Regions from separate parts of the Lysinibacillus sp. GW247-5R2A genome, predicted to be linked through region 1. Evidence: riboswitches for the same ligand, from Rfam matches in the RefSeq annotation. Region 1 holds a riboswitch; each other region holds the start of a gene.
What was found. A riboswitch is a leader RNA that binds a small molecule or an ion and turns the genes downstream of it on or off. The one in region 1 is predicted to bind S-adenosylmethionine.
Positions count from the first base shown of each region.

Region 1 (7,749 bases):
CGTGCTCTTTGTGAATGGATGAAGCAACACTAGAAAATGAAATTATTAAAGCCCCTTCCTTAAATAGCTATCATCTGGAGATGAATAGGTGTTCTAAAGGAAGGGGCACTTTATTATTTCATATAAGTTTCTAAGAAATGCTGAATCGTTTCCCAATAGAGCTCGCCAGCTACGCTTTCCGCCTCGCCATGACCAGCACCCTCGACAAGTAATTTTTGCTTCGGACCATTTGCTGCCTCAAATACGTCATTCAACATGGTCGAAGGGACAAAAGTATCGTTATCTCCATGAATAAACAGCATAGGGGTTTTCGATTTTGCCACTTGATCAACAGCACTAGCTTCTCCCAGAGTATAGCCTGCTTTTAGTTTAGTTACGACTGAAGAGAATTGCATAATTGGGAATGAAGGCAAGTGAAAGATTGCTTGTAATTGATAGGAAAATTCATCCCATACGGAAGAATAGCCGCAATCCTCAATGATAGCCTTTATATTTGACGGCAAATCCTCACCTGAAGCCATCATCACAGTAGCGCCTCCCATTGAAACTCCAAATAGCACGATTTCAGCATCTTTATTCCCGTTTACAATGTCATCAATCCATGAAACAACATCCAAACGATCATGCCACCCCATGCCGATATAATCACCTTCACTTTGACCATGTCCTCTTGCATCGGGAATGAGCACATGATAGCCCATATCATAAAATTGTTTAGCATACTTAGTCATTTGTGTACCATCACTTGAATAGCCATGGAAAATAATTGCCCATTTGTCTGTGGGCTGGCTGTTTTGGATAGCGTATGCATGCAGATTAAGAGAATCATAGGATTGAATCGCCTTCTCCTCATAATGCTTGTTAAACCATTGCTCACGGTCCTCTTTCTCTTGAGCCTCATTTGAATTGCTATCAATTAAATTATGGGGGGCATCTAGAACAGCTGATTTATCAGTATCCGGATTTAATGCCAGATTATAAAAGTAGTTGCCTGCAAAAAAACCAGCACCAATAAATAATGCCAATAATATAGAAATGATTGCTACTAGTAATTTGTATTTTCTTTTCATATGTATCTCCCTAAATTAGCTTTATTTATGTTTTATGGGAAAGAAAAAGAGAACGAATTATCTCGTTCCCTTTTCTTGTTCTAGTTGTTATTTTAATGGGCCACCAAGTGTAGTGATGGCTTCAGAAACGTTTGCAAATTTCTTGAAGTTTTCGTTGAATAAGCCAGCAAGTTCAGCAGCTTTTGCATCGTATGCAGCTTTATCTGCCCATGCTTCACGAGGATTTAACACTTGTGAAGGTACACCTTCAACTGCTGTTGGGATGTGTAAACCAAATACAGCATCTTGTGTCGTTTCAACATTTGTTAATTGACCATCGATAGCTGCGCGCACCATTGTACGTGTATAAGAAAGCTTCATACGGCTACCAGTACCATATTCTCCACCAGTCCAACCAGTGTTCACTAGGAATACTTGTGCGCCATGTTCGTCAATTTTTTGACCTAACATTTCTGCATAAACTGTTGCAGGAAGTGGAAGGAATGGAGAACCGAAGCATGTAGAGAATACTGGTTCTGGCTCTGTTACACCACGTTCAGTTCCAGCAAGTTTTGAAGTGAAACCACTTAAGAAGTGATACATAGCTTGCTCTTTTGTTAATTTACTGATAGGAGGTAATACGCCAAACGCATCAGCTGTTAGGAAGATGATTGTTTTTGGATGACCTGCTACAGAAGGATCAACAATGTTTTCGATGTATTGAATCGGATAAGCTACACGTGTGTTTTCTGTTAATGAACCATCATCATAATCACAAATACGAGTTTCTGGATCAACAGCTACGTTTTCTAAAACAGAGCCGAAGCGGATTGCATTGTAGATTTCTGGTTCTTTCTCAGCAGAAAGGTTGATCGTTTTTGCATAGCAACCACCCTCAATATTGAATACACCATTATCAGACCAGCCGTGTTCATCGTCACCGATAAGCTTACGGTCTGGATCAGCGGATAATGTTGTTTTACCAGTACCAGATAGACCGAAGAATAATGCTACATCGCCAGCTTCACCAACGTTTGCTGAACAGTGCATAGAAAGGATACCTTGTTGTGGTAATAAGTAGTTCATAATACCGAAAATAGATTTTTTCATTTCACCAGCATATTCAGTACCACCAATTAAGATAATTTTCTTTTCAAGTGATACAATGATGAATGTTTCAGAAGCAGTACCGTCAACCGCAGGATCTGCTTTAAAGTTAGGAGCTGAGATGACAGTGAAGTCTGCAACATGCGAAGCTAATTCGTCTTTAGTTGGACGGATAAATAATTGATGAGCGAAAAGGTTGTGCCAAGCGTATTCATTAATAACTTGGATGCTTAATTGTGAATCTTTGTCAGCACCAGCAAATCCTTTGAATACAAATAATTCATCTTGTTCTTTTAAATATTTTATTACTTTTACATACAGGTTATCGAACACTTCAGAGGAAATTGGTTGATTGACTTTACCCCAGTCAATTTGATCTTTTGTGCTTTCTTCTTCTACTGTATATTTATCTTTAGGTGAACGACCAGTGTATTTGCCAGTTTCTGCACGAACTGCGCCATCTACTGTTAACATTGCCTCACCACGAGAAGTAGCTTTTTCTGCTAATTGTGGTACTGAAAGTTGAACGTTAATGTTACCGCCGCTTAATAATTCCTTCAGTTCGTTTGCAATTTCTACTGAATTCATCGATTAAATACCATCCTTTTTTATAGTATTCCCTTGATTTAGAGGGATTTTTTCTTAATTTCAAAAATAGTATAACACAATTGGTTAAATAATCTATACTAATTAAGAAATTATTTTAGAGTTTTTATTACTTTTCAATAAACTGACAAAAAATAATGTTTTTCGAGTAGAAAACATTCAATGCTACAGTAAATTGTCTAAAATTTGAGCCACACATATGTTACCACAAGATGCTAGGTATGTTGTAGGGATTAATTTTCTTTTATTTACATCATCACCCAAGAATGAAAAGTTTTATGGTGAATATTTGTTCCTTCCTTATCTATACAGTAATACATAAGAAAATATTTGACAACGTTCGACCTTTTCAGTAACATGAAAATTGAACGGATACTCTTATCCCGAGCTGGTGGAGGGTCAGGCCCTGTGAAACCCGGCAACCTGCATGAACTATTTCACTACATGCGTTGGTGCCAACCTGATGCAAGGGAAAATCCCTTGAACGATAAGAGTGAAAGGTAGCGAAGTCATTATTCCTTTCCTCATGTATAGTAACGTGAGTAAAGGATTTTTTTATTGTTAAAAATCAATGTAAAGGTAAGTATATGTAGTTCTTTCCTTATTATAATGACGGATCTTTCGAAATCCTCGTGTTAAAAGTAGCAGTTATTTTTTCACATTAAGTGAAATGACAACAACAGCGGCTTGAGAGTTCAATCCTTAGGAGCGGACTTGACATGGGTAATGAGTACCGTATTCAAATACTTTTTGTAAGAGTAATAGGAGGAAAACTAAATGACAAACCGTCGACTGTTTACATCAGAAAGTGTAACAGAAGGACATCCAGATAAAATTTGTGACCAGATTTCGGATGCCATTTTAGATGCAATTTTAGCAGAAGATCCAAATGCACGTGTAGCGTGTGAAACAACTGTAACAACAGGATTAGTATTAGTAGCGGGAGAAATTACTACTTCTACTTATGTAGATATCAAAGGTATTGTACGTGATACGGTGGCGGAAATCGGATATACACGTGGGAAATATGGCTTTGATGCTGAAAACTTAGCGGTACTTGTAGCAATTGGTGAGCAATCTCCAGATATTGCTCAAGGTGTTGACCAAGCTTTAGAGGCACGTGAGGGTTCTATGACAGATGCAGATATTGAAGCGATTGGTGCAGGGGACCAAGGCTTAATGTTTGGCTATGCATGTAATGAAACACCTGAGTTAATGCCATTACCAATTAGCTTAGCTCATAAGTTAGCACGTCGTTTAACAGAAGTTCGTAAATCTGGTGAGCTAGCTTATTTACGTCCAGATGGTAAAACACAAGTAACAATTGAGTATGATGACAATAACGTACCTGTGCGTGTCGATACAATTGTTATTTCAACACAGCATGATGAAGAAGCAACACTTGAACAAATTCAGGCTGATCTAAAACAATTTGTGATTGCCCCTGTTGTGCCAAGCGAATTATTAGATTCAAACACAAAATACTTTATCAATCCAACTGGCCGTTTCGTCATTGGTGGGCCAAAAGGAGATGCTGGTTTAACGGGCCGTAAAATCATTGTTGATACATACGGTGGTTATGCACGACATGGTGGCGGTGCGTTCTCAGGTAAGGATGCCACAAAAGTTGACCGTTCAGCTGCCTATGCGGCACGTTATGTAGCTAAAAATATTGTAGCAGCTGGTTTAGCAGAACGCGCGGAAGTACAGCTGGCGTATGCAATTGGCGTTGCACAGCCTGTTTCCATTGCTGTTGATACATTTGGTACAGGAAAAGTGAAGGAAAGCGAAATCGTAGAATGGGTACGTGAGCTATTTGATTTACGCCCAGCAGGTATTATTAAGATGCTAGATCTTCGTCGTCCAATTTATAAACAAACTGCAGCCTATGGTCACTTCGGTCGTACAGATTTAAATGTACCATGGGAACAAACTGATAAAGCTGACGCATTACGCGTAAAAGCACATCTGTAAACTATTGTGCTAAAGTGCTGAAGTCGTTAGAAAATTATTCTAATGTATGATGAACAAAAGGGGCTTTTCTGCCCCTTTTGTTTTTTTGCAAAAATGCCTCGCCTGTATCCTTGAACAATGGTCATGGAAAGCGAGGGATTTTTTATAATGAATAAATTCTTTATAAGCTTTTATTTTTGTAGAGATTTATAATACTGACCTTTTTCTACGTATTCACGTACGATACGCTCCATATCCTTTTTATCCTCAGCGTTTAATTCTCGGACAACTTTCGCTGGACGACCTAATGCTAAGCTATTTGGAGGTATAACTTTACCAGGAGGCACGAGACTTCCGGCTCCAATAAATGCACCCTCTCCAATCTCTGCCCCGTCTAAAATAATGGAGCCCATACCGATTAAGGCATTTTTTCGAATGGTACAGCTATGTAAAGTTACTTGGTGTCCTACTGTGACCTCATCTTCAATAATGAGTGGAAACTTAGGACTTTGATGTAAGCAGCAAAGATCTTGGATACTTACCCGTTCACCAATAATGGTTGGTGAAACATCGCCACGAATTACGGTATTAAACCAAATAGTTGTTTCAGCTCCAATTGTTACGTCTCCAGTAACAGTTGCGTAATCGGCAATAAAAACAGATGGATCGATCTTTGGTGTTTTATCTTTAAATGGATAAATCATGAGAATCGCCTCTTTTCTTTCTGTAGATATAGTATTATCGTATCAAATACGCAACTTTAAGGAAATATAAAATTAAAATGTGCTGTTATTTCGATATAATCAAATTGTAATTATTTTTTAGGAGGACTATGTGAATGTGGAAATGGGAAGCTGATGGACAAGCAAAGGCTGTGATTGCTATTCTTCATGGTGCTTATGAAAACCACCGTTGGTATGCATGGCTTATAGAAAAATTAAGAATGGAAGGCTTCCACATAGTCATGGGGGATCTACCGAATCATGGCATCAATGCAAGATTTGCGCGTGTCCATGATGAGGACTTCAAATTGTACAATAAATATACAAGAAATCTCATTGAGAATGCCTTTTCATATAATTTACCAACCTTTGTAATTGGGCATGGACTAGGCGCTACTTTAGTTCTTCATACCATGCAAAAGAAAAAGTATGAATGTGCTGGTATTATTTTGACATCACCCTGGCTACATTTGAAGCTTTTACCAGGTAAATTATCAAATGCTTTAACGAGCTTGAGTGCTTTAACAGCAAATGTTAAATTGACGCATGAGCTGACATTTGAGACATTAACGCGCAGTGTTGAGGGTAGAGAGGAAATGAAGGATGATATCCCATTTATGTCTGTTGTTTCAGTAAAATGGTATCGGGAGCTTCAACAGATGATGAAAAATTTAGTTATGCTACCTAAGCATGAATTTCCTAATATGCCTATGTTAATTATGACAGCTGAAAAAGATAAAATAACGGAAACTCGACAAATGCGCAATTGGCTTCATCAACAAGAGCTAACCGAGTTTCAATTTAAAGAATGGGCAAATTGTTATCATAATTTATTTCATGAAGTAGAGCGTGAAGAGATTTTTATGTATATTCGAGATTTTATCAATAATGCTCTTAGACGGATTGGATATATAATAAAATAGGTTTGACACCTTCCAAATAATAGGATCCTTACTTAAATATTGTTACTTGAATATAATATTGTAATTTTCTGAAAAGTGTAATAATATAGTGACTTAAAGTAAGGTAATTCAAATTGGAGGGGTAAGATGGATGTAGTTGTTGGCAAATTGAATGACATATTATGGGGACCTTGGTTTATCTATGGTATCTTGTTGATTGGGCTTTTTTTCTCAGTCATTACAAGATTCCTGCAAGTAAGACTTATTAAAGATATGTTTGTGTTAATGTTTAAGGGGGAGAAATCAGAAAAAGGGATTTCCTCCTTCCAAGCAATGTCTATCGCACTATCGGGTCGTGTAGGTACAGGGAATATTGCTGGTACTGCAACAGCTATTGGGATGGGTGGACCTGGTGCTGTCTTTTGGATGTGGGCAATTGCTTTTATTGGTGCGGCAACCGCATATGTAGAGTCAACATTAGCACAAATCTATAAAGAAGAGAAAGATACTGAATATCGTGGTGGACCGGCCTATTACATAGAAAAAGGAATGGGTCAAAAATGGTTTGCAGTGATTTTCGCTATTGCTGCTTTAATTGCTATGTTAATACTTATGCCAGGTGTGCAATCGAATGCCATTGCAGGAGCTGTTGAAAACGCTTTCGGTATTGAAACTTGGATTACAGGACTAATTATTGTCGTTTTACTTGGTGCTATCATTATTGGGGGCGTTAAATCGATTGCCAACGCTGCACAGGTAATTGTACCGTTCATGGCAATAGCCTATATTATTATGGCTATTATTATTATCGCTATGAATATTTCAGAGGTACCATCTGTCTTCGCTTTAATTTTCTCAAGTGCATTTGGAGCACAAGAAATATTTGGAGGTATTATTGGCTCCGCAATTGCTTGGGGTGTGAAACGAGGAATCTATTCAAATGAGGCTGGTCAAGGGACTGGGGCGCATCCTGCTGCCGCAGCAGAAGTATCCCACCCTGCTAAACAAGGGATTGTCCAAGCAGCGTCTGTATACATTGATACCTTATTAATTTGTTCAGCTACAGCCTTTATGATTTTATTTACGGGTATGTATAATGTACAAGATGAAAAGGCAGCCGAAGGAGCAGATCCATTTATCCATGTTGGGGAATTCAATAAAGGCGGCTTAACGGGTGATGAGCAAATGACATTTGCTAAGAGTATTCAGGAAGGTGCTGCGTATACGCAATATGCAGTTGAATCATCCTTACCTGGACTTGGTGCACCATTTGTAGCTATCGCACTATTCTTCTTTGCCTTTACAACGATTATGGCGTATTACTATATCGCTGAAACAAATGTGGCGTATTTATTTAGAGGTAGTACCGAGAAGGTCTTCATCTGGATTGCGAAAATAGCGATTTTAATT
Region 1 is NZ_JBWKZL010000006.1:230,891-238,639, reverse strand. It holds gene AC07YC_RS11625 (alpha/beta hydrolase family protein) at 1-33, shown strand, start outside; gene AC07YC_RS11620 (alpha/beta hydrolase) at 114-1,070, opposite strand; gene pckA (phosphoenolpyruvate carboxykinase (ATP)) at 1,158-2,744, opposite strand; SAM riboswitch class I at 3,138-3,256, shown strand; gene metK (methionine adenosyltransferase) at 3,540-4,736, shown strand; gene AC07YC_RS11605 (gamma carbonic anhydrase) at 4,907-5,419, opposite strand; gene AC07YC_RS11600 (alpha/beta hydrolase) at 5,554-6,360, shown strand; gene AC07YC_RS11595 (alanine/glycine:cation symporter family protein) at 6,487-7,749, shown strand, end outside.

Region 2 (7,749 bases), on a different contig from region 1:
GGGATCATTTAAGGTTTGGTCATAGGAATAGATAGGGCTAGATGGTACGCCGTGTTCATCTAAAAGCTCCAGCCAGTAGGTTGCTGGATGTTTCGCTAATTCACTTTCAATTTCTGCTTCTAACGCCTTTACATGCTGAGCACGTGAATAGTTTGTAATAAAGAGGGGATTGTCTAACCAATCAGGTCGTTCGATAACCTTTGTCGCAAAAATTTCCCATAGTTTTTGATTGCCAGCACCTATTAAAATATAGTCATCCTGTGTTTTAAAGCCTTGATAGGGTGCGGATACTCGGTGGGCAGTTCCTGTACGCTCGGGTAATTCGCCCTGACCAAAGTAGGCAGCGGCCTCCCAAACAGTCCAAGCAAGCCCTGACTCTACTAAAGAAACATCGATATATTGCCCCTCACCACTGCGTAGCTTATAAATATAGGCCATTAAAATAGATTGTAAGGCCGTTTGGGCAGCGGCAATATCATTGACAGCGAAGCCAACTTTTACAGGTCGGCCCTGTGGTTCACCAGTCATATGCATTAAGCCACTTAGACCTTGTGCCATAATATCATAGCCACCTTTTTGGCTATAAGGACCCGTTTGTCCATAGCCAGAAATAGAGCAGTAAATGAGTCCAGGGTTAAGGGCTTTTAAAGTATCATAATCAATCCCTAGCTTTTTCGTAACACCTGGTCGATAGTTTTCCACAAGCACATCAACAGATTGGATAAGCTCTTTGAATAAAGCCAAGCCCTCTGGCGTTTTTAAATTTAGACATACACCTTTTTTATTGCGATTAACCATCATATACATATGACTTTCTTCATGAACGAACGGACCCATTGCTCGGGTGTCGTCTCCGTTTGGATATTTCTCGATTTTAATAACTTCTGCGCCCATATCTGCTAAGACCATTGTGCAATAAGGACCCGCTAATACTTGTGATAAATCAACAACTTTTAATCCCTCTAATGCCTGTTTCATCTAACCTCAGTCCCATCATTTTTGACTAATGTAATCGTACGTAACCCTTTGATGGAGGTTGTGCCTGCTAATGCAATGGAAACCTTTAATTCATCATAAATATTTGTCATCACTTTTTCGGCACCTTGTTGTCCTTCAAGGGCTAGGCCATAGACGAAGGGACGCCCAATTGCTACCGCATCAGCTCCTAAAGCAAGTGCTTTTAAGGCATCCATCCCGCGATATACACCACTATCTAAAATTATAGGGATTTGTCCATTGACAGCACTCACGATGGCGGGGAGGGCATCAAGTGAACTAATAACACCATCTAATTGTCGGCCGCCATGGTTCGATACGATAATCCCGTCAATCCCATTTTCAAGGGCTAGCTTTGCATCTTCAGGATGTAAAATTCCCTTTAATAATATAGGAAGATTTGTACGTCGTTTTAATTCACGAACATGCTCCCAATTGAGTGTAGGGTGGAAAACATTTTGCAGGACGCCTTGTACATACGATTCAAATGAATCATTAGGCAAAGAAGCCATAAAGACAGGATCATTTATGTAATTTCCTTTTGCGTAGCCTAGCTTTAATGGTGAAAATTGATTGCGTACATCTTCTTCTCGCCATCCAAGCATTACTGTATCGACTGTTAAGACAATTGCTTCAAAGCCTGCTGACTCTGCTCGTGCGGCCATACTCAATGCAATTTCTTCATTTGTAGACCAATACAATTGGAACCATTTTGTTGCTGAAGGGGCAGCTTCGGCAACATCTTCGAGGGCATAGGTGGAGACTGTGCTTTGAATATATGGCATATTTAATTGCTGGGCAGCGCGTACAGCGGCAAGTTCACCTTCCTCGTGAACCATTCCGTTCATGCCGACAGGGGCAAAGAGCAATGGCGTTGGGTAAGTTTTCCCGAACAAATTAATAGATGTATGAACGTTTGAAACATCATTTAAGAAGCGGGGAACAATGGAGTATTTTTCAAAAGCTGAACGATTATTACGTAATGTTTGTTCACCGCCAGCACCTGAGCGAATGTAGCCGAATGGACCAGCTGGAATTTTTTCCGCTACTGCTTTTTCTAAATCGGCAAAGCAAATGGGGAAGGGGGCTTGGGCAGTGATATTTTTTAAGAGTAGGTCACCATCATTTGTATTAGTCATCGTTACTACCTCACTTATTTATTGAAAATAGGCTTTCTTTTATTTAAAAAAGCTTGAATACCTTCGTTATAGTCATCAGAACTAAATGAATCGAGAATTAATTGAGCCAGTTCATCACTCTCTTCATTTTCTCCATCCACAATAGCTTGAATTATTTTTTTACTACCTGCATTGGCAATAGATGATTTACTTAAAAGATGCTCAGCAAATTGCATAGTGGCATTTTCAATTTCCTGCGGCTCATGAAGGGCAGTAATCAAACCGATGCTTTTGCCTTCCTCTGCTGTAAAAATGTTTGCTGTGTATAAAATCTCTTTAGCCTTCGCGACACCAACAATATTAATAAGACGTTTAGTGCTTTCAAGATTATAGACAATCCCAATGTTCGCAGCGGTAATGCCAAGCTTACTCTTTGGTGTCGCCAATCTAAAGTCACAAGCATTGGCTAACTCTAAGCCGCCGCCAATTGCTAAGCCCTGAATCATGGCAATCGTAGGATGTGGGAATTTATAGAGGTCATCAATGGCCTTTAAAGCTAGATCATTATAGGCCTTAGCATTATCCGCAGCATAACGAATATCTAAAAATTCACTAATATCAGCACCCGAGGAAAAGGCGACTTCATTGACACCGCGCACAATTAATAGCTTGATAGACGTATTTGTACGTAGCTGTTCTAGCTCGTCTATAATTGCTTGGAACATTGCTCTCGATAAAGAATTTCGTTTGTCAGGACGGTTTAACACTAGCGTTGCGATATAGCCGTTTTTCTCTACATAAATCTCAGTTGACATGGATATCCTCCTCCTAGTCTTTCTTCAATTTGGCTGAAATGCGGTTACCTATGGATTGTATGCTTTGTACAAGGATGATTAAAATAAACACCGTTGCATACATGACATCTACCTCATAGCGTAAATGACCATAACGGTAAGCTAGGTCGCCTAATCCGCCAGCACCAACCATTCCTGCCATTGCTGTTGCGCCAATCAATCCAATTGTAGCGATCGTTAAGCCTAAAATAATGGATGGGCGTGCTTCGCGTAATAATACATGCCAGATGATATGGCGACGTTTAATACCCATAGCGGTGTAGGCTTCGACAACGCCCGAATCAACTTCTAAAAGCGCTGACTCCATCAGTCGTGCAATATAAGGAGCGGTATAAACTACAAGCGGAACAATAACGCCTTTCACGCCAATCGTTGTACCGACGATAACCTTTGTAAAAGGTAAAATGAAGAATAGTAAGATGATGAATGGGACTGAACGGATAATATTGATAACTAAATTAAAAAATTGATAGAAAAATTTATTTTCAAAGGATTGACCAGGTCGTGTTAAAACAATTAAAAGTCCTAAAGGTATACCGATTAGAATCGAAAAGAATAATGAAATTCCGACCATTTGAAATGTTTCGATAATTGCTTTGCCAATAACCTCTGACCATTCATTAAAGAAATTATTCATGGATCTCTCCTCCTAACTCTTCCACAGTAACGCCATTCTCTGCAAAATAGGTTAACGCCTTTTGAACAATGTTGGGCTCTCCGTTTAAATGCACCACAATATTACCAACAATGCCGTTTTTTAATTCAATAATATTGGCTGTTAAAATGTTTGGTTGTACATCATATACTTTGCTGACTTCAGCCAATAACGGCTTACCAGTACTTTCTCCAAGAAATGTTAAACGAATGACGCTACCTGAAACATTTAACTGCTCAATAAGAGAAGGAGTTAAGTTACGTTGTGAAATGGTACTTAAGAACTTTCTGGTAGTAGGGTGTTGTGGTTTTGCAAAGAGCTCAATAGCCGTACCAAATTCAACTACTTTCCCTGCCTCTAGCACAGATACCTCATCACAAATTTTCTGAATGACATTCATTTCATGTGTAATCAGTAGGATTGTAATTCCTAATTCACGATTAATTTTTAACAATAGTTCAAGAATGGCCTCTGTAGTCTCAGGATCAAGCGCACTTGTTGCTTCATCACTAAGTAAAATTTCCGGCTCTTGCGCTAGAGCGCGTGCAATAGCGACACGTTGCTTTTGTCCACCTGAAAGCTGATTAGGGTAGCTATCTAGCTTTTCTGTTAAACCTACAATTTCCGCATATTTAGCCACACGATTTTTGACTTCTGTTTCGTTATAACCAAGTAGCTTTAAGGGAACTGCAATATTGTTATAAACTGTCGCTGTCTTTAAGAGATTAAAATGTTGAAAAATCATACCAATCTTTTGTCGTGTTTGACGTAAGTCATGAAGTGAAAGGGTAGTAATATCCACATTGTCAATTAAGACTTTGCCTGCTGAAGGACGCTCTAGTAAATTAACACAACGAATCAGCGTGCTTTTACCGGCACCACTATACCCAATTACACCATGAATTTGCCCTTTTTTTACATGAAGATTGATTCCATCCACTGCCTTAATACTGCCTTTTTTTGTCTTATATTCTTTTGAAATATTTTGTAATTGAATCATCAGATTGATTGCTCCTTTCTTAACTTCTAAAAAGCAAGAATCTGCGCGGTTTCCATAGTGGAAATTGGGCAGATTCTTTAGCTTATCGCACGTATTACCAGCTAGGGATTACAGAACCTTTGAATTCCTCTTCAATGAATTGACGCACTTCATCAGATTGATAAGCCTCAATGAACTTTTTAATCGTTGGGTCGTTTTCATTTTCTGCACGAACGACAATGTAGTTCACATATGGAGAGTCAGTAGATTCTAAAAGAATAGAGTCCTCTTGCGGGTTAATGCCAGCTTCCAGCGCAAAGTTAGTATTTATAGCAGCTACATCTACTTCACCAAGCTGCTTAGGAATTTGTGCAGCTTCTAATTCTATGAATTTTAAATTCTTTTTGTTTTCTTCCACGTCACGAACAGATGCTGTTAAGTCCGCTCCATCTTTTAATTTAATATAGCCTGCCTCTTGTAAAACAAAGAGAGCACGCGCTCCATTTGTTGGGTCATTCGGTAAGCCAAATGTTGCACCTTCAGGAACATCATCCAATGATTTATATTTTTCAGAGTATATACCCATTGGATTTAAAATTGTTTTGCCAACCGGTACTAAATCTGTATCGTGATCTTTATTAAATGTATCGAGGAAAGGTTTATGCTGATAGCTGTTTGCATCAAGATCTCCTTCTGCTAAGGATGTATTTGGTAAAACATAATCAGAAAATGATTTTAGTTCTACTTCTAGACCTTTTTCCTTTGCAACTTTAGCAGCTATCTCTGCAATTTGCTCATGAGGTCCTGAAGTGACACCCACAACAATTTTATTTTCATCGATAGCTTCGCCTTTTCCTTTGCTATCTTCTTTAGAGCCACAGCCCGCTAGTGCTGCGACTAATGTAAGACTTGCTAAACCTACTAAAAATTTATTTTTCTTCTTCATGAAAACTACCTCCAAAAATTGTTTTATCGGTTTTTGAAAATAAAAAAAACTCTCTTACAAATTAAGAGAGGCTCATGAAAAAAAGTCCTCTCTTATCTATCAAACGAATTTCGTTTGCAGGATTTAGCACCTTCCTTCATAAAAAGGAGGTTGCCGAGCTTCATAGGGCCAGTCCCTCAGCTACTCTTGATAAGAGATTCATATTATATTTTTGTATTTCCGATAGAACTAATATAATTTATAGGGTATAGTAAGTCAATAAATATTTTTAAAATTTTTTATATTGTTATAATATTTTGTTGCGAAGGAGGGAGAAGATTGTCCGTTAGAGTTAAGTATGGCATAGGTTCATTTGGTAAGGTGATTAGTGCTCGTCTTCTCATGGGAACAGACATCATTGAAGGAATTGAGGCACTTTGTGAAGAGAATAAAATTGAATCAGCAACCATTATTAGTTGTATTGGTAGTTTTCAAAAAAGTAGCTTTGTTTATTTAGTACCTGATGAAACTTCCCACATTAAAGTTCGATTTAGTGATGTGGTTGAGAAAGAGGGGCCACTCGAGTTTATCCAAGGTTCAGGAGTTGTTTGTAAGCGTGATGCACAATATGAAACGCATTTCCATGGTTCCATGAGCGATCAATGGGGAGTGGTTTCTGGCGGTCATTTTATAAAGGGCGGAAATATCGTCATAACAGCAGATGTAGTACTGGCAGAAGTTCAAGGCATTCAGCATATCCGTCAGTTGGATGATGAAACAGGTCATGTACAATTTTATCCATTAGAACATGGGTTAGATCTTCCAAGGAAAATTGAAAAATAGTAAGTCCTCTAGCTACTGAAAGCTACAGGACTCCATTTTGTTCCATGTTAGAATAATTTTAATTGCTCAATTCTATGCATGGCTTCTCGTAACCGTTCCTCGCTTACAAGCAAGCCAATACGCACATAGCCTTCCCCATATTGGCCAAAGCCATTTCCTGCGGCTACCGCAATATCAGCTTTGTCAAGCAAAATATCGGCAAATTGTTCGCTAGTAAAACCTAATGGGACAGGGAGCCAGGCAAAGAAGGAGCCCCTTGGTGCCGTTACTTGCCAGCCAATTCTATGAGCTTCTTCGATTAGAACATTTCGACGACGCTCATAGGTAGCTCTTAGCTCATCTGCACATTCCTGTGAAGATGTCAGTGCAACAGCTGCTGCTTGCTGAATAGCAGGAAATTGACTACAAAACAAATGATCTTGAATAAGATTAATCGCGGCAATCAAATCAGCATTACCAACAGCAAAGCCTATACGCCAACCTGCCATATTATAAGTCTTTGATAATGTGTACATTTCGATTCCAACTTCTTTTGCACCGTTGGCCTGTAAGAAACTAATAGGTTTATTGCCATCAAATCCAATCGCACCATAAGCAAAATCATGTGATACGATGATATTATGCTCCTTAGCAAAACGAATGGTTTCTTCAAAAAATTCAAGTGTAGCTGTACCACCCGTTGGATTATTTGGGTAATTTAAGTAAAGTAACTTGGCTTTTTCTATAACTTCTTTAGGTAGGGCATCATAATCAGGTAAGAAATTATTCTCAGCAAAAAGTGGCATTACTTCAAAATTAACATCACCTAATACAACACCAGATAAGTAGTCTGGATAGCCCGGGTCTGGTAATAGCATTGTATCGCCTGGATTTAACACAGCCAAAGGTAGCTCAACAAGACCAATCTTTGTGCCACCAAGAATGGCTACTTCAGTGTGAGGATCAATCTCCACATCATATTCCCGTTTATAAAAGTCGGCAGCCGCTTGACGTAATTCAGCGATACCACGAAAAGGCGAATACTTGTGGTTTTGAGGATTTTCAGCTGCTTCCTGCAATGCTTGAATGATATGAGTAGGCGTAGGTTGGTCGGGATTTCCTTGCCCGAGATTAATTACATCACGACCTTCTTCCAAGGCATTGTTTACTTTTTGGACAAGCGCCGCAAAAAATTGAGTGGGTAATTGCTGTAGTTTTTTAGAGAATTCCATGCATGATCACCTTTTTCAGAATATAATAATTATTATTGAAGAATATGAAGCAAATAGTAGTACTTTTTTTGTTAATTGTCTAGAGGAGGAATGAATATGAAAATCGGTTGTATTCAGTTAAACGTTGGCTTCGGCAAAGTAGAAGAAAATTTTACACGGGCAGAGGAC
Region 2 is NZ_JBWKZL010000013.1:5,573-13,321, forward strand. It holds gene AC07YC_RS18635 (CaiB/BaiF CoA transferase family protein) at 1-978, opposite strand, end outside; gene AC07YC_RS18640 (alpha-hydroxy acid oxidase) at 975-2,135, opposite strand; gene AC07YC_RS18645 (enoyl-CoA hydratase/isomerase family protein) at 2,150-2,929, opposite strand; gene AC07YC_RS18650 (methionine ABC transporter permease) at 2,943-3,605, opposite strand; gene AC07YC_RS18655 (methionine ABC transporter ATP-binding protein) at 3,598-4,623, opposite strand; gene AC07YC_RS18660 (MetQ/NlpA family ABC transporter substrate-binding protein) at 4,718-5,548, opposite strand; SAM riboswitch class I at 5,638-5,744, opposite strand; gene AC07YC_RS18665 (PPC domain-containing DNA-binding protein) at 5,867-6,370, shown strand; gene AC07YC_RS18670 (pyridoxal phosphate-dependent aminotransferase) at 6,418-7,581, opposite strand; gene AC07YC_RS18675 (carbon-nitrogen family hydrolase) at 7,678-7,749, shown strand, end outside.
Region 2: another riboswitch for S-adenosylmethionine. It lies ahead of AC07YC_RS18660 (MetQ/NlpA family ABC transporter substrate-binding protein); the one in region 1 lies ahead of metK (methionine adenosyltransferase).

Region 3 (7,749 bases), on a different contig from region 1:
GATTTTCAATTGGAGAAATGGCTAAGCTCCATAAAACAACTATAAAAACCCTTCGATATTATGATGAAATTGATTTATTAAAGCCTATGCATACGGATAAAAACAACGGCTATAGATACTATTCCACAGAACAATTCGAGCAATTAAATACTATAAATTATTTGAAGGAATTAGGTTTTTCATTAAAGGAAATTAAAGGACACTTAGAACACAGGGATATCGAAGACTTTTTGCATCTCTTAGAGGAACAGAAACGATTAACCGAAAAAAAAATTCAAGAACTGGAACGAATTAATCGCAGGTTCCAAGATCGAATTAAGGATATTAAAGTGGCACGAGAGATAAAGGCATTGGGAGTCCCATTCATAATGGAAAAACAAGAGCGAAGAATCGTGCGATTAATGGAAAAAATCAGTTCCGAGCCTCAACTGGAAGTTTCTCTGCGACAATTAGAAAATTTGTCGAATATGAATTCTTCTATATTTATTGGAGGCGTTGGCCTAACTGTAAGTAGTCACCATCTATTAAATAACCAGTTTCATGAATACAATTCGATATTTATTTTAGTCGAGGAGGAGGATAGTCAAAGTCCTTTATTGGCCACGCTTCCTGAAGGAAAATATGCCTGTATTTATTTTAACGGCAATCATAATCATTCTCACGTACATTATAAATCCTTACTGAATTTTATTAAAGATCAAGGTTTCCAAGTGATTGGAGATTCCATTGAAAGAACCATAATTGACCATTACATTTCAGGAAGTAAAGAAGATTATTTGACAGAAATACAAATACCAATAAAGTATTGACCCTCCCCTTACCGGAGGGTTTATTTTTTTACGTAAGGACAATTTTTTAAGGAGAATGAATTATGCTAGGAACGATATTTAATACAATGATGATTATAGTCGGAAGCATCATTGGAAGTATTTTTAAAAATGGGATAAAAGATGAATACCATCAAATCCTCATGCAGGCCATGGGATTAGCAGCGATGGGATTAGGAATAAATGCTCTAGTTCAACATTTACCTTCCAGTAAATATCCGGTACTTTTTATTGTCAGTCTAGCTATAGGCGGATTATTAGGTCAAAAACTTAATTTAGAATCAAAATTTAATGCTTTAGTGAATAAATACTCTAAGGGGAATTTAGCTGAAGGATTATCGACTGCGATTTTATTATTTTGTATTGGATCATTATCTATACTAGGTCCTATAGAGGCTGCATTAAAGCAAGATTATACATATCTGCTCACAAACGGCATATTGGATGGCATCACTTCGATTGTTTTAGCCACTACATTTGGTATTGGGATAGCTGTTGCAGGTATTGTATTATTTCTATGGCAAGGTTCCATTTATTTAATAGCTAGTTTAATGGAGAATTCCATCAATACTGATCTTCTAAATGAATTGACGATTATAGGAGGTATATTGATATTAGCATCCGGTTTAAGTATTTTAGGCATAAAAAAATGCAATACCTTAAATCTTCTACCCTCATTAATAATCCCTATTATTGTATTTTTATTTATACATTAAAGAACGATCAAAATCCTTATGAACAATCCAATTTATTATCTAATGATACGAACAAGTTAACTGCCCAAGCACAAAATAATTGCGTGCTTGGGCTTTCCCTTTTCTTAAGAAATCTTCATAAATATTCTCTCTAATTATTAATAATTTCCATTTACAATAATGAAGGTCGACATTACTGGGAATTCTCTCATCTGGCATATAGATTTGAAAATCATCATCAGAAAAAGGAGCATCACACCTTGGGAATTACTGAAATCATGAGCAACATCAAAATTTTGATGCTGCCCGTCATCATAATTATTGGCCTTGAATTTTTACTAATTGGACTTTATTTCTTTTATTATCAAAGACGACGATCCAATCACCAAAAACAAATTCCTGTAAAGAAGCTTCTGCTTGGCGCAATTTTTATCGGATATATTGTCTTTGTTTTGGAGCTAACAGTGATTGGTCGTGGCACTTCGCATTTCATGCAGTTGAACCTTCAGCCATTCAGTGGTTATATAGACGCGTGGAAAAAATACTCTTTACGCGATCTTCAGAATTGTCTATTTAATATTTTGATGTTTGTGCCATTAGGAATATTTTCACCTTTATTTATGGCTAAATGTAAAGAGTTTAAGTGGCTTCTTCTAGTAGTGGTAGGTGCAACAGCCTCCATCGAAACGTATCAGGCACTTTCAGGAGCGGGGATTTTCGAGCTTGATGATTTAATCAATAACTCACTTGGCGGTATTATTGGCTACCAATTATACAAACTTATCGCTTCTATTGCCCTTAGCAAAAAGGTAAAGGTGAAAACTCTGATTGGAAGCCTTGCCATACCTCTGTTGATGGGCTTAATTTTTATCGTTATGAACATTGTCTACGCCCAACAGGAATTTGGTCATCTAGCAATAAACGCTTATACAAAATCAAAAATGTCAGATGTTCACGTATCCACATCATTGGAATTAAGCGCAGCACCCATCGTTGCTCCTGTCTATAAAAAAATCATTCAAGAGGATGATGTACAAGACCTATTACAGCAGAAATTAGGATTATCAGAGATGAATGCATCTGATACCACGGACAATGACGAAACGCTAGTGGAAGATAAAAATGGGATCGCGTATACATTGATTACAAATCATTCAGAGGGACAATGGTGGTTAACCGAGAATAATTATACGCCGGAGCAAACTTCAGCTGTAGAGCAAGAAGAAAAGGCGAAGTCATTGATGGATGAACTTTCTATACTACCTCACGATGCAGAATTAACTGTACAGGAGAATGGTGAATTTGAATGGACCTTACCAGACCGTCCTAATGTAACTAAAGATTACTGGACTGGAGATGTCAGTCTTGGCCTGAAACCGGATGGTCACATTTATTCATTAACCTACAGTCTTCATGAAAATCAATTTATACGAGAGATAAACATACTGTCTCCTGCAGAAATATATGAACGAATAAAGGAAGGCGATTTCCCTCAAATAAAGTATAACGCACTCGTACAGGAGGAAGACCTAATTATAAAAAAAGGAGACCAAATTGAGATTGAATCGATTGAGCTTTCGTATATGTATGATACAAAAGGCTTCTATCAGCCTATATACAATGTTTCTGGCAAGTTCAACGACAACGATTGGTTTACTTTAATTCAGGCAAGAAAGTAATAGCTCGTTCCAAATACTTAAGCAAAGCCCAGGCTCCAATTAATTGAGCAGCTGGGCTCTTTTATGTTCGACTGTAAGGGGCTCCCCCATTTTGAATGAGCTATCCCCTATCCCCCTAAAAAAGTAGACCACTACTATTATTCTTCACCTAATACTATTAGCGTTTATTGTCTGGTTCTTATTGAAATTTATTAACTTTAAAATAAAGTAAAGCCGTTGATTTCCAGCTTTCCATGGGCGGGGTCGAGTTGCTCCCCGCCCTTCGTTCCAATCTGGAGTGGATATTAACTTCACCACCAAAAAATGCTCCCCTTAGATAAACAGATTTTATTTTTTAATCTGTCTACCTAATAGGGAGCATATCAAACTACTCGATAGCTTTTATCTACTGTCTGAATGTAAGGTTTAGGCTTTCTTTTTTTTCGGATACCCAATGAATATCGCTATCATACCACAAATACCAATAAGAATTGGGTAGAAAGAGTACGGCAAGATACTCACTGGCGAAATTTTGGCTACGCTTGCGGCTACAAGGAATTGGGCTCCGTATGGGAGAAGACCTTGGACTGTACAGGAAAAAATATCTAAAATACTTGCGGACTTTCTCGGCTCAATCTCATACTGGTCAGCAATATTTTTGGCAAGCGGTCCCGCAATTAGGATAGCAATTGTATTATTGGCCGTAGATAAATTAGTTAGACCCACAAGACCAGCTATACCAAATTCAGCACCCTTCTGCGATTTAATCCTGCTCGTTACAAGACGGAGTAAAAAGTCAATTCCCCCATTAAATTTAATAACCTCCACCATTCCAGCTATTAATATAGCCAGAAAGGCGATTTCATACATCCCTTCCATTCCTTCACCAATCTTTTGTATAAGGCTCATTATGTGATAGCTGCCATCTGCTAAGCCAACAGCACCGGCGAGAACAATCCCTAATGCAAGAACGAGGAAAACATTCATTCCAGATAACGCTAAAATAATAACTAAAACATAGGGAATAATTTTTATCCAATTATAGCTTAGATGCTCTACTTGGGCTGTCCCCCCGGATGTCATAAACCCTAAAATAATACTTGTAATAAAAGCTGCCGGCAATACAATCCAAAAATTGACCTTAAATTTATCCTTCATTTGCGCGCCTTGTGAACGAACGGCGGTAATAGTAGTATCTGAAATAAAAGATAAATTATCACCAAACATCGAACCGCCTACAACCGCTGCCATCACTAAAGCAATAGGTAGCTCCGTAAGATCGCTTATCCCAACCCCAATTGGCGCCAGCGCGACAATTGTCCCCACTGATGTACCCATAGATAGAGAGATGAAGCAGGCAATGATGAATAAGCCTACGACAAGCAGGTTTTGCGGTATAACCGATAAAGCAAAGTTAACAGTGGAATCTACAGCACCCATCCCCTTCGCTACCTCAGAAAATGCCCCTGCTAATAGAAAAATAATAACCATCAGCATGACATTTAAATTTCCGGCACCTTGGCAAAAAATATCAACCTTGCGGGAAAACGATTCTTTTCGATTCATGGCTAGAGCTACAGCACCCGAAATGCTGATGGCTACAATGACAGGAAAGGCATAAAAATCACCCATTATAATCCCTGAACCAATAAATAAAATCATAAAAATAACAAATGGGATTAGCGCCCATGGATTCTCTTTCTTCATTGTCTACCTCCAAAAATTAAAAATCGGCCATACTTTTTATTTTTTCACCATAAAAAAGACCTCATCTTGAAATAACAAGAAGAGGCCTTATAGTTAAAACGCTCCTCTTATCTATCAAGAACATTGCTTGCTGGATTTGGCACAGTAACTTAATAGTTCCGCTGCCGAGATTTCATCGGGCCAGTCCCTCCATCTCTCTTGATAAGAAGAAAAAATATTATATTTTTGACACAATATTAAAATACTAAAATAAAACATCCATAATTGCAACATGTTTTTAATTGTAAAAAATCCCTAGCGTTATTATTAAGTGTGAAATTCAACTTTTTATACGAATACGAAGCTTTGAATGGACACATAGACCGAAAATATAAATACCCCGACTAAAAACCAACCATATAATTTTCTCTCTCTCCGAAATTCATTAATTCCTAATGTTAACATAAATAAACCTAGAAAAAGGATCATTAAAAAGTTTAGCCGATAATCATGTGTCATAAATCCGTAAATGGAAAGCGTGATGCCTATTATTGATAAAATAATTTGTACTGTTTTTAACAAAACGATTCCCCCTTTTTGCTTGAACGAATACTTACAGTTATCTAAGCTTTTTTGAATAAACAAATTCTATGATGGGTGTGATGACAAATGTAAGCCCAACAACAAAAATCAAGGGATAATTTTTCATGTCATTTAAATTGGATACACCCTCTGACACAAGTAAAATTAAACAAGCTACGATCATTAAAACATAATAGCCAATCTTGGCACTGTGTGCTTCAATATGTTTATCTAGTTCATCTTTATCTTCTTTAATACCATTATGATTACCCGAATTCAGCCAATTGAACAAAAAGGATAAGGAAATAAAGCTAATTATTATAGAACCCCCATCAATTATTCCGAAACGAACCCATCTATACAGGGTAAAACTAACAAATGCACAAAAAAACACAATGACTATAAGACCGATTAATTTTTTTGATTGATTCATTCTCTTTTTATCCTCCATAGTGACCTCTAAAAATATCACGATTTCAATATTGATAGATACAACTTTCAAAATCCAATAATACCCATACAAACAATCATCTGTCAAATTCAGTTCACTCAGAAAATCCACCACTATACATCAACCGATTGGTGTTTGGCTAGTAGTTTCTGCACCGACTGCAATCGGTTGGTTCGCAGCGGTTGGTGGAAGTATAGTAGGTATAACTATTGGACATTCAGCAACTGAAGGCATACTTCTCTTCTTCTTTGGATGTATTATCGCTTCAATCTTTTCGGGGGCTAATCCTTTCATATTTAAGTAGCATCGGTGGTAAAATAATGGGGAAAAGGCTTATGCAAATAGTTTCATTTATTTCAGGATATCTCTTTTTGTACTTTACTGTTTATGTATTCTTGAATGGTTTTGAAAAGCTATTATAGGGGTGACAACCATGGTTAGAAGAAGATAGCTAGCCTCCTAGGTCACCAAGCGTATGTAGGAGGCTATCTTAATCTATAGGAGATGTTTACACGATGAAGCAAAATAAATATGATGATATGCAATTCTTTTCTGCTTACGAAAAAATGCCCCGTTCTGTTCAAGGGCTGGACGCTGCTGGAGAGTGGCATGTATTAAAAACACTTTTACCTGATTTGAAACATAAACATGTGCTTGATTTAGGATGTGGTTTTGGGTGGCATTGTCGATATGCGCGCGCACAACAGGCAAAATCAGTGATTGGTGTAGATATATCTGAAAAAATGCTGGAAAAAGCTGAGGAAAAAACGGATGATCCTTTTATTTCCTATTTGAAAATACCGATTGAGGACATTCAGTTTTCCGCTTCTCAATTTGATGTTGTATTAAGTTCCCTAGCTATTCACTATTTACAAAACTTTGAAGCACTATGCAAAAAGGTTTATACCTATTTAAAACCTGGCGGATCGTTCGTTTTTTCAGTGGAGCACCCTATTTTCACATCCCGTCATGAACAGGATTGGTACAATGATGAACAAGGAAACCGACTGCATTGGCCAGTGGACCATTATCAAACAGAAGGCATGCGCGAAACAACCTTCCTTACTGAAAATGTCATTAAATATCACCGTACATTATCCACTTATATGAATGATCTAATACAGGTTGGATTTACAATACGTGCTGTGAAGGAACCTATGCCATCTGAGGAAATGCTACAAACTATTCCAGGTATGCAAGATGAACTACGAAGACCTATGTTTTTAATGATGGTGGCAGAGAAAAAATAAGCGTTTATCTGCGTGATTATATGTGTCCCATTAGCACATTTCTCTGCTTTATATTTTGGGGCAGCATCGCTACAGTTGCATGATGCCTGCCAAATACTGAATAGTGGTAATAGAGGGCTAGATTGTCTCATAAAGTAATTCTCTGAAAATCTCAGATAAAACAAAAAACCAGATGCTCCTCATAGAAGAGCGCCTGGTTTTATTGTGAAAGTGAATCTTACTAATTTACTTAGTTTTGATTCGTATTAATACTACGCTAAGTTGAGGCGTGGAACAAGTTAAAATATTTTCCATTCAATTTTTGGTAGGAATTTATGTTTTTTCGGGCAGGAGTTACTCATGTCCTATAATTTTGCAAGCAGGAAACTAACAAAAAAAAGACTAGATACCTACATAAATTATGTAAGCTCTAGCCTTTTAAGTGAAAGTGAATCTTACTAATTTAATATTGCTTAGCTTTAGATTCATTTATGAATACGAATAAACAGCTAAAAGGTTTCATTATTTGTCGTATTTTTTCGTAAAAAATAGGATTACCCGCACAAAAAGACCAGGAAGTCACGAAATAAGTGAATCCTGGTCCTTTTGTGAAAAGTGAAT
Region 3 is NZ_JBWKZL010000002.1:366,341-374,089, forward strand. It holds gene AC07YC_RS05555 (MerR family transcriptional regulator) at 1-809, shown strand, start outside; gene AC07YC_RS05560 (DUF554 domain-containing protein) at 872-1,543, shown strand; gene AC07YC_RS05565 (VanZ family protein) at 1,801-3,201, shown strand; gene AC07YC_RS05570 (Na+/H+ antiporter NhaC family protein) at 3,607-4,887, opposite strand; SAM riboswitch class I at 4,992-5,095, opposite strand; gene AC07YC_RS05575 (DUF3953 domain-containing protein) at 5,215-5,448, opposite strand; gene AC07YC_RS05580 (DUF2178 domain-containing protein) at 5,486-5,881, opposite strand; gene AC07YC_RS05585 (class I SAM-dependent methyltransferase) at 6,415-7,149, shown strand.
Region 3: another riboswitch for S-adenosylmethionine. It lies ahead of AC07YC_RS05570 (Na+/H+ antiporter NhaC family protein); the one in region 1 lies ahead of metK (methionine adenosyltransferase).